DNA from 2 places in the Mesorhizobium sp. P171375 genome. Region 1 is predicted to be linked to the other one. Evidence: riboswitches for the same ligand, from Rfam matches in the RefSeq annotation. Region 1 holds a riboswitch; the other holds the start of a gene.

Region 1 (4,470 bases):
GTCGATTGCAGTTTTGTCCGCCGCGTTCAAGGTGCGCGTTCGGCGCTGGCCTCGATCCTCGTCGACGCCCATGGCGAGCGCGTTATCGTGCCTTTCTACGACCCGAAGGCGCAGGCTGATCCCGAGACGCTGCCCGTCACAGACCTTGCCGCATTTGACGCCGTTCTCGTCGATGTGCGCTGGCCGGGCGCTGCCGCCCTTGCCCTGACCGCCGCGCGCGACGCCGGCAGGCCGGCGATCCTCGATGCCGACACAGCGCCACTCGAAGTGCTGGAGCTTCTGTTGCCGCTGGCGTCGCACATCGTCGCTTCGGAGACAGCGGCGCGCATTGTCTGCGGCCACGCCCTAGATCCGGAGACCGCCTGCGCCGATCTCGCCAGCCGCACCGATGCCTTCGTCGCGGTGACCGGCGGAGCGGCGGGAAGCTGGTGGCATGACCGGTCCTCAGGCTGCGTTCGCCACATCGCGGCGCCGAAGGTCAAGGCCGTCGACACGCTGGCCGCTGGCGACATCTTCCACGGCGCCTTTGCCGTTGGGCTCGCCGAAGCCATGCCTGTCGAGCAGGCCTTGCGCTTTGCCAGTGCGGCCGCCGCGCTCAAATGCCAGCGCTTCGGCGGCCGGCTGGGCGCGCCGGACCGGGCCGAGACAATGGCCATGGTCGCGGCGACCTGGCCTGCCTGAAACGGATTTTAGCTCTTGGCGGGGTGTTCCACCGCTTGGCGACCAAAATCCGGCACGTCGATATCCTGGCCGGCCTCGATGATCGAGCGGCGCACGGCACGGGTGCGGGTGAATAGGTCGAACAGCTTATCGCCGTCACCCCAGCGGATCGCCCGCTGCAGAAAGGCCAGATCCTCCGAGAAGCGTGCCAGCATTTCCAGGATGGCATCCTTGTTGTGCAGGCATACGTCCCGCCACATAGTCGGGTCCGAAGCCGCGAGACGGGTGAAGTCGCGGAAACCCGAGGCCGAATATTTGATGACTTCGGTCTTGGTCACCGATTCCAGGTCGTCGGCCGTGCCGACGATGTTGTAGGCGATGATGTGCGGCAGATGCGAGACGATCGCCAGCGTCATGTCGTGATGCTGCGGGTCCATTGTGTCGATGTTGGAGCCGCAGCGCCGCCAGAATTGCGACAGCTTCTCCAGCGCGGCCGGATCGGTATCGGGCAGCGGCGTAAAGATGCACCAGCGGTTCTCAAACAGCTCGGCGAAGCCGGCATCCGGGCCGGACTTTTCCGTACCCGCCAGCGGATGTCCCGGGATGAAATGCACGCCGTCCGGCACATAGGGCTGCATCTGTGCAATCACCGAGGCCTTGGTCGAGCCGACATCGGTGAGGATGGCGCCCATTTTCAGCGCCGGCGCGATCTCTTGCGCCACCTCGCCCGACGATCCCACCGGCACCGAGACGATGATGAGGTCGGCATCGCGAACCGCTTCTTCTGCGTCCGTGGTGTAGGACTCACCGAGACCGAGCTCCTTCGCACGCGCCAGCGTGGTCGGGCTGCGCGTCGCGATGGCGACATGGGCGGCCAGGCCTTCGCGGCGGATGACGCGGGCCAGCGACGAGCCGATCAGGCCGATGCCGACCAGCGCGATCTTTTCAAACATCGGTGATGTCATTGTTTCAGCTTTTCAGGAATGTCGTGAGGGCATCGATGACGCCACGATTGGCTTCTTCCGTGCCGACGCTCATGCGCAGCGCGTTGGGAAACCCGTAGCCGGTAACGCGGCGCAAGATATAGCCGCGCTGGGTGAGGTACTCGTCCGCCGCCTCTGCCGAATGCTTCTTGTCATTGGGGAAGTGGATGAGCACGAAATTGCCGACACTCGGTGTCACCCTGAGCCCTAGCTTCGTCAGCTCGTCATTCAGCCAGGTAAGCCAGGTCTCGTTGTGCAACGAACTGCGCTCGACATGGGCGCGGTCGCGGATGGCGGCAATGCCCGCCTCGATCGCCGTCGCGTTGACATTGAAAGGGCCGCGGATCCGGTTGATGGCATCGACAATGTGAAGGGGACCGTACATCCATCCGATGCGCGCACCGCCAAGGCCGAGCTTGGAGAAGGTGCGGGTCATGACAACGTTCTGCGCGCTGCCGGCCAGCTCGATGCCGGCCTCATAGTCGTTGCGCCGGACATATTCGGCGTAGGCCGCGTCGAGCACCAGAAGCACGTTGCCAGGCAAGGCGGCATGCAGGCGACGGACCTCCTGGAACGGCAAATAGGTGCCGGTCGGATTGTTGGGATTGGCAAGGAAGATGATTTTGGTCCGCGGCGTCACCGCGGCGAGGATCGCGTCGACATCGGCGCGCTCGTCGGTCTCCTTGACCGTCACCGGTGTCCCGCCGGCCGACTGGATGTAGATCTTGTAGATCATGAAGGCGTGTTCGGTGATGATGGCCTCATCGCCGGGCGCCAGATAGGTCTGCGCCAGCAGGCCGAGGATCTCGTCAGAACCGTTGGAGCAGATGATGTTCGCCGGGTTCAGGCCATGCACTTCGGCGATCGCCTCGCGCAGCCGACGGGCGGTGCCATCGGGATAGACATCAAGCTTGGCAGCGACCTCCCGCGCGGCCTCGATTGCTTTCGGTGACGGGCCGAGCGGGTTCTCGTTCGACGACAATTTATGGACCTTGGCGACGCCGGCCGGCGCCGTGCTCTTGCCCGGCACATAGGCGTCGATGTCCATGATGCCCGCGCGGGGCGTCGGCCGTGCCTTGTCCGTTGTCTTGTTCATGTCGCAAATCCGTCGAGAATGCCTCCGTCCGGAGGCCGCAGCGGAAATACAAGCCGTGGCTCCGAATGTCGAGAGGCCCGGGCAATAGCTGGCCGTTGACGCCGGGCCGCCCGAGTTCTAGAAGAACGGAACAGTTCCGTGGTGATTTGGCCGGTCGGCTTGCAGCCACGTTAAACAACTCGCTAAAGGGCCGTTTGCGTGACGTAACCGGCTTTGCGATCGCATTGCCGGTTTTTTATTGCCTGACGGCGGGCAAGGAGAGTCACATGACCGCGCTCCGCGCCGCAAAAACCAACAATGAGGCCGACAACCCGTCGAGCCCGGTGTTGCGTTTTGGCCCTGACAAGCCGCTCAAGCTCGACGCCGGCACGCTATTGTCGCCGTTCCAGATCGCCTACCAGACCTACGGCACGCTGAACGACGCCCGCTCCAACGCCATTCTGGTCTGCCACGCGCTGACCGGCGACCAGCACGTCGCCAACACCAATCCGGTGACCGGCAAGCCTGGCTGGTGGGAAGTGCTGATCGGCCCCGGCAAGATCATCGACACCAACCGCTTCTTCGTCATCTGCTCCAACGTCATCGGCGGCTGTCTCGGCTCGACCGGTCCGGCCTCGACGAATCCCGCCACCGGCAAGCCCTACGGGCTCGACCTGCCGATCATCACCATCCGCGACATGGTGCGGGCGCAGCTGATGCTGGTCGACCATTTCGGCATCGAGAAGCTGTTTTGCGTGCTCGGCGGGTCGATGGGCGGCATGCAGGTGCTGGAATGGGCGTCGTGCTATTCCGAGCGCGTCTTCTCGGCGCTGCCGATCGCCACCGGCGCGCGCCATTCCTCGCAGAACATAGCCTTCCACGAGGTCGGTCGCCAGGCCGTCATGGCCGACCCGGACTGGCATGGCGGCAAATATTTCGAGCACGGCAAGCGCCCGGAAAAGGGGCTGGCGGTGGCGCGCATGGCCGCCCACATCACCTATCTGTCGGAAGCGGCACTGCACCGCAAGTTCGGCCGCAATCTGCAGGATCGCGAAGCGCTGACCTTCGGTTTCGACGCCGACTTTCAGATCGAGAGCTATCTGCGCCATCAGGGCATGACCTTCGTCGACCGCTTCGACGCCAATTCCTATCTCTACATGACCCGTTCGATGGACTATTTCGACCTCGCCGCCGACCATGGCGGCCGGCTCGCCGATGCCTTTGCCGGCACAAAGACGCGCTTTTGCCTGGTCTCCTTCACTTCGGACTGGCTGTTCCCGACCGAGGAGAGCCGCTCGATCGTGCATGCGCTGAACGCAGCCGGCGCGTCCGTCTCCTTCGTCGAGATCGACACCGATCGCGGCCACGATGCCTTCCTGCTCGACGAACCGGAACTGTTCGCCGCCATCAATGGCTTCATCGGCTCGGCGGCCCGCGCCAGGGGGCTCCGCGCATGACCCCGAAAAGTTGCAGACTTTTCGCACCGGGATCATGCGCCATCCGAGGGGCGAAGCCATGAGTGTCAACCGCGCCCAGCGCGTCGACCTCGAAGTCGTTGCCGGCCTCATTCCGCCGCTCTCGCGGGTGCTCGACGTCGGCTCCGGCGACGGCCTGCTGCTCGAACTCCTGCAGGAGACCAAGCAGGTCGACGGCCGCGGGCTGGAACTGTCGCAGCGCGGCGTCAATGAATGCGTGGCGCGCGGCCTCTCGGTCATCCAGGGCGATGCCGACACCGACCTCGAATTCTATCCC
Region 2 (4,470 bases), 1.7 Mb from region 1:
CGTCGCGCCCCCCTCTGCCCTGCCGGGCATCTCCCCCACGAGGGGGGAGATTAGCAGCGTCGACTTCTCAATAAATATCGAAATCGAAATACTTGGCCTGGATCTTCTTGTAGGTGCCGTCGGCGACGATGGCGTCGATGGCCGCGTTGAGCTTGTCACGCAAAGCAGTGTCTTCCAGGCGCACTGCGATGCCGGCTTGCGTCTCGGTGCCCTTGACGTCGCCGACCAGCTTGCAGCAGCCGTCGCTCGCCTTCTTCAGCCAGTCCATAAGCACGAACTTGTCCGAGATCACCGCGTCGAGACGGCCGTTCTGCAGGTCGGTGATCGCCTCTTCCTGAGTCGGATAGAGTTTTGCCTCCGCACCGGCCTTGCCGTAGGCGTTCTGGGCGTAGTCGGCCTGGGTGGTCGACGCCTGCGCGCCCACCGTCTTGCCGGCAAGGGCGGCCGGTTCGGTGGACGTGAGGTCGCTGTCCTTCGGCGCCACCAGCGCCAGCGGCGTGGTGTAGTATTTGTTGGTGAAGGCGACCTGCTTCTTGCGCTCCTCGGTGATGCTCATCGAGGCGATGATGGCGTCGAATTTCTTCGCCTGCAGCGCTGGAATGATGCCGTCCCAGTCCTGGGTGACGATCTCGCACTCGACCTTCATTTGCGCGCACAGCGCATTGGCAATGTCGATGTCGAAGCCTTCGACCTTGCCGTCAGATGTAATGGTGTTGAAGGGCGGATAGGCGCCTTCGGTGCCGATCTTCAATTTCTCCTGCGCCTGCGCCAGCGAACCGGCCCCCATTACAAGCATGGCAGCGCTGGCTGCCGATATGATCCATTTCGAAATCTGCATTTTTTGGTTCCCCTTACGCGCCGGTCTCTTGCCGGCCACAGAAAGGCAGCCAAGCACGGTGAGCCAATGCAGGCAAGTATTTTGCCCAACGGTGATTGAGGGTTCAGACGGCGGTGCGGAAATGCTTGGAAAGCTTCAAGCCTTGCGCCTGGTAATTCGAGCCGAGATCGGTGCCGTAGAGCGCCTGCGGCCGCTTCAGCATATGCTCGTAGACCAGCCGACCGACGATCTGGCCATGGTCGAGGATGAACGGCACTTCGTGGCTGCGCACTTCGAGCACCGCCCGGCTGCCGGTGCCACCAGCGGCCGAATGGCCGAAGCCGGGATCGAAGAAGCCGGCATAGTGGACGCGGAATTCGCCGACCAGCGGGTCGAACGGCGTCATCTCGGCGGCGTAGAGCGGCGGCACGTGCACCGCCTCGCGGCTGACCAGGATGTAGAACTCGTCCGGGTCGAGCACCAGTTCGCCGGCGCCGCTCTTGTAAAGCGGCTCCCAGAAATCGACGGCATCCTGGGCGGCGCGCTTATCGACATCGACGAGGCCGGTGTGATGCTTGCCGCGATAGCCGACCAGCCCGTGCTGATCACCGTCGAGGTCGATCGAGAGCGCAATGCCACCACCGGAAATGTTGGGTGGCTCGGTGGCCACCAGCATCTCTGCCCGGTGCAATTCGTTCAGCTCTGCCTCCGACAACAGCGCATTGCCGGTGCGGAAGCGGATCTGCGACAGGCGCGAGCCGGCGCGCACGACGATCGGGAAGGTGCGCGGGCTGACCTCGAGATAGAGCGGCCCGTGATAGCCGGCGGCGATCTTGTCGAACTCGTGGCCGCGGTCGGTCATCACCCGGGTGAAGATGTCGAGCCGTCCGGTCGAGCTCTTGGGATTGGCCGAGGCGGAAATATTGGCCGGCAGGGCGAGGCTCTCGAGCAGCGGCACGATGTAGACGCAGCCGGTCTCCAGCACCGCGCCTTCAGTCAGGCTGATCTCGTGCAGCTTCAGCCGCTCGAGCTTCTCCGACACCTTGTGGTTGGGGCCGGGCAGGAAGGAGGCGCGGACGCGAAAAGCCTTGTCGCCGAGCCTGAGATCGAGGCTGGCCGGCTGTACCTGGTCGACATCGAGCGCGCGCGGCGACTTCAGCGCGCCGGACTGGAACAGCGCGGAAATATCCTGATCGGGAAGAATGCCTGTCTGCCGCAATGGCTGGCTCCGCTCCAACTGGTACAAACCTCTTAATGAAGCCGGCAATTGACGCAAGCATGGCTGAGGTCTAAAGGGTCGTTATCCCGTGGTGATTTGGCCGGTCGGCTTGCAGCCACGTTAAACAAGTCGCTAAAGGACCGTCGGGCCGCAAGGCCGTATGGACCGGTTGCGACTTTCGCGGCCGGTTTTTTTGTGTCTGGAAGAAAAGCGATGAGCACCAAGAAGCGTAACTGGAAGCCTCAGACCGCACTCGTGCATGGGGGGACGCTGCGTTCCCAGTTCGGCGAAACGTCGGAAGCGATGTACCTCACCCAGGGCTATGTCTACGAGACGGCGCAGGCCGCCGAAGCCCGTTTCAAGGGCGAGGAGCCGGGCTTCATCTATTCGCGCTACGCCAACCCGACCGTCGACATGTTCGAAAAGCGCATGTGCGCGCTGGAAGGCGCCGAAGACGCGCGGGCAACCGCGTCCGGCATGGCTGCGGTAACGGCGGCGCTGTTGTGCAGCGCCAAGGCCGGCGACCATATCGTTGCGGCGCGCGCGCTGTTCGGTTCCTGCCGCTGGGTGGTCGAGACGCTGGCGCCGAAATACGGCATCGAGGCGACGCTGGTCGACGGCACCGACATCGCCAACTGGGAAAAGGCGGTCAGGCCGAACACCAAACTGTTCTTCCTGGAAAGCCCGACCAACCCGACGCTGGAAGTGGTCGACATTGCCGCTGTCGCGTCGCTCGCCACCTCGATCGGCGCCAGGCTGATCGTCGACAATGTCTTTGCCACGCCCTTGCAGCAGAAGCCCTTGCAACTCGGCGCCCACATCGTTGTCTACTCCGCGACCAAGCACATTGACGGCCAGGGACGCTGTCTTGGCGGCATCATCCTGTCGGACAAGAAGTGGATCGACGAGAATTTGCACGACTATTTCCGCCACACCGGTCCGAGCCTGTCGCCGTTCAACGCCTGGACGCTGCTTAAGGGTCTGGAGACGCTGCCGGTGCGGGTGCGCCAGCAGACGGAAAGTGCCGGCAAGATCGCGGATTTCCTGGCCGGACAGCCGCAGATCGCCCGCGTCATCTATCCCGGCCGCGCCGACCATCCGCAGGCCGACATCGTCAAGAAGCAGATGGCGGGCGGCTCGACGCTGATCTGCCTCGACGTCAAGGGCGGCAAGCAGGCGGCTTTCGCCTTGCAGAACGCGCTCGACATCGTGCTGATCTCCAACAATCTCGGTGACGCCAAGAGCCTGATCACCCATCCGGCAACGACAACACACAAAAACCTCAGCGACGAGGCACGCGCCGAACTCGGCATCGGGCCGGGAACGCTGAGGCTGTCGGTCGGTCTTGAGGATACGGACGATCTACTCGAGGACGTTGCGCAGGCGCTGAAGGCGGCGAAGTAGCGGCCTTGCTGCGAAAGCAACGCAAAGGCCTGGGCGGCGCTCAGGCGCCCGACGAGGCCTCTTCCAGTTCCGTCATCGCCTTGGTGCGGATGGTCATGGCATTGCCGCGCCATTCGACCGCGCCGCCGAGCCAACCGCGCGACCAGATGGCGGGAAGCATCACATCGCGCACGATCATGGCGGTGACGATGCGCGGTGACAAATACCAGCCCTTGGCCCAGGCGAGCAGGCATTCCGGCACATAGGCAAAGGCCAGAACGCACAAAGCCGTGGTGGGCATGCTGACGCCGGCGCTTGCCGCCGCGACCAGTGCCAGCAGCAGCGGCACCGCCACACCCGTCAGGATCTCGGGCGTGTAGAACAGTGGGAAGGTGACGCGGCGCAGCCGCGCCCAGCGCGTCTGGCGCGACCAGATCTCGGCAAACGTACGCTGGCCGAGCGGCTGTTCGAAGGGCGAGGCAACGAGATTGACGCGCAGGCCGAGCCCATTGACCAGCTTGGTCGCGGCGGCATCCTCGGCGATCTCGGCGGCAAGCCCCTCGATGCCGCCATTGGCGTCGAGCATCGGCTTGTTCCACAGCATGCTTTTGCCCTGGGCAAAGCCGAGACCAAGGGCTTCGCCGGCATATTGCCAGCGCGCCTGCAGCGTGTTGAGGAAGGCGCATTCGACCCGGCCCAAAACCGTCCGGCCGCGAGCCGATCGGGGGTCGAGCAGACAAGCCCGGTGTCCGGCCGCCAGGCCGCCATCAGATGCTGGACATAGTCGACAGGCATCAGCACGTTGGAATCGGCCAGGATGACCCAGTTGTGCTGCGCCGCCACCCAACCCTTGACGCAATTGTTGAGCTTGGGGTTGGCGCTGACCCGGTCATCGCCGATCAGCAGCTGCGCCGCCACCTTTGGAAACCGGGCAATCGCCCGGTTTATCAGTTTGACCACCGGATCGTCGGCATGGGCGACGCAGAAGATCAGCTCGTAGCGCGGCCAGTCGAGCGAGAAGGCACGGGCAAGCGTCTCCTCAGTAAACGGT

Evidence for each region. Region 1 has a riboswitch for S-adenosylmethionine ahead of metX (homoserine O-acetyltransferase MetX). Riboswitches for the same ligand answer to the same signal wherever they lie in the genome.
Region 2: another riboswitch for S-adenosylmethionine. It lies ahead of ACYHH6_RS08620 (O-succinylhomoserine sulfhydrylase); the one in region 1 lies ahead of metX (homoserine O-acetyltransferase MetX).

What each region holds. Positions count from the first base shown of each region.
Region 1 is NZ_JBYNWF010000001.1:114,115-118,584, forward strand. Features, by position in the region: gene ACYHH6_RS00565 (sugar kinase) at 1-681, shown strand, start outside; gene ACYHH6_RS00570 (prephenate/arogenate dehydrogenase family protein) at 690-1,625, opposite strand; gene hisC (histidinol-phosphate transaminase) at 1,630-2,748, opposite strand; SAM riboswitch at 2,868-2,945, shown strand; gene metX (homoserine O-acetyltransferase MetX) at 3,006-4,175, shown strand; gene metW (methionine biosynthesis protein MetW) at 4,234-4,470, shown strand, end outside.
Region 2 is NZ_JBYNWF010000001.1:1,780,692-1,785,161, reverse strand. Features, by position in the region: gene ACYHH6_RS08630 (ABC transporter substrate-binding protein) at 68-838, opposite strand; gene ACYHH6_RS08625 (2'-deoxycytidine 5'-triphosphate deaminase) at 942-2,036, opposite strand; SAM riboswitch at 2,115-2,192, shown strand; gene ACYHH6_RS08620 (O-succinylhomoserine sulfhydrylase) at 2,250-3,440, shown strand; partial or broken gene ACYHH6_RS08615 (ceramide glucosyltransferase) at 3,481-4,470, opposite strand, start outside.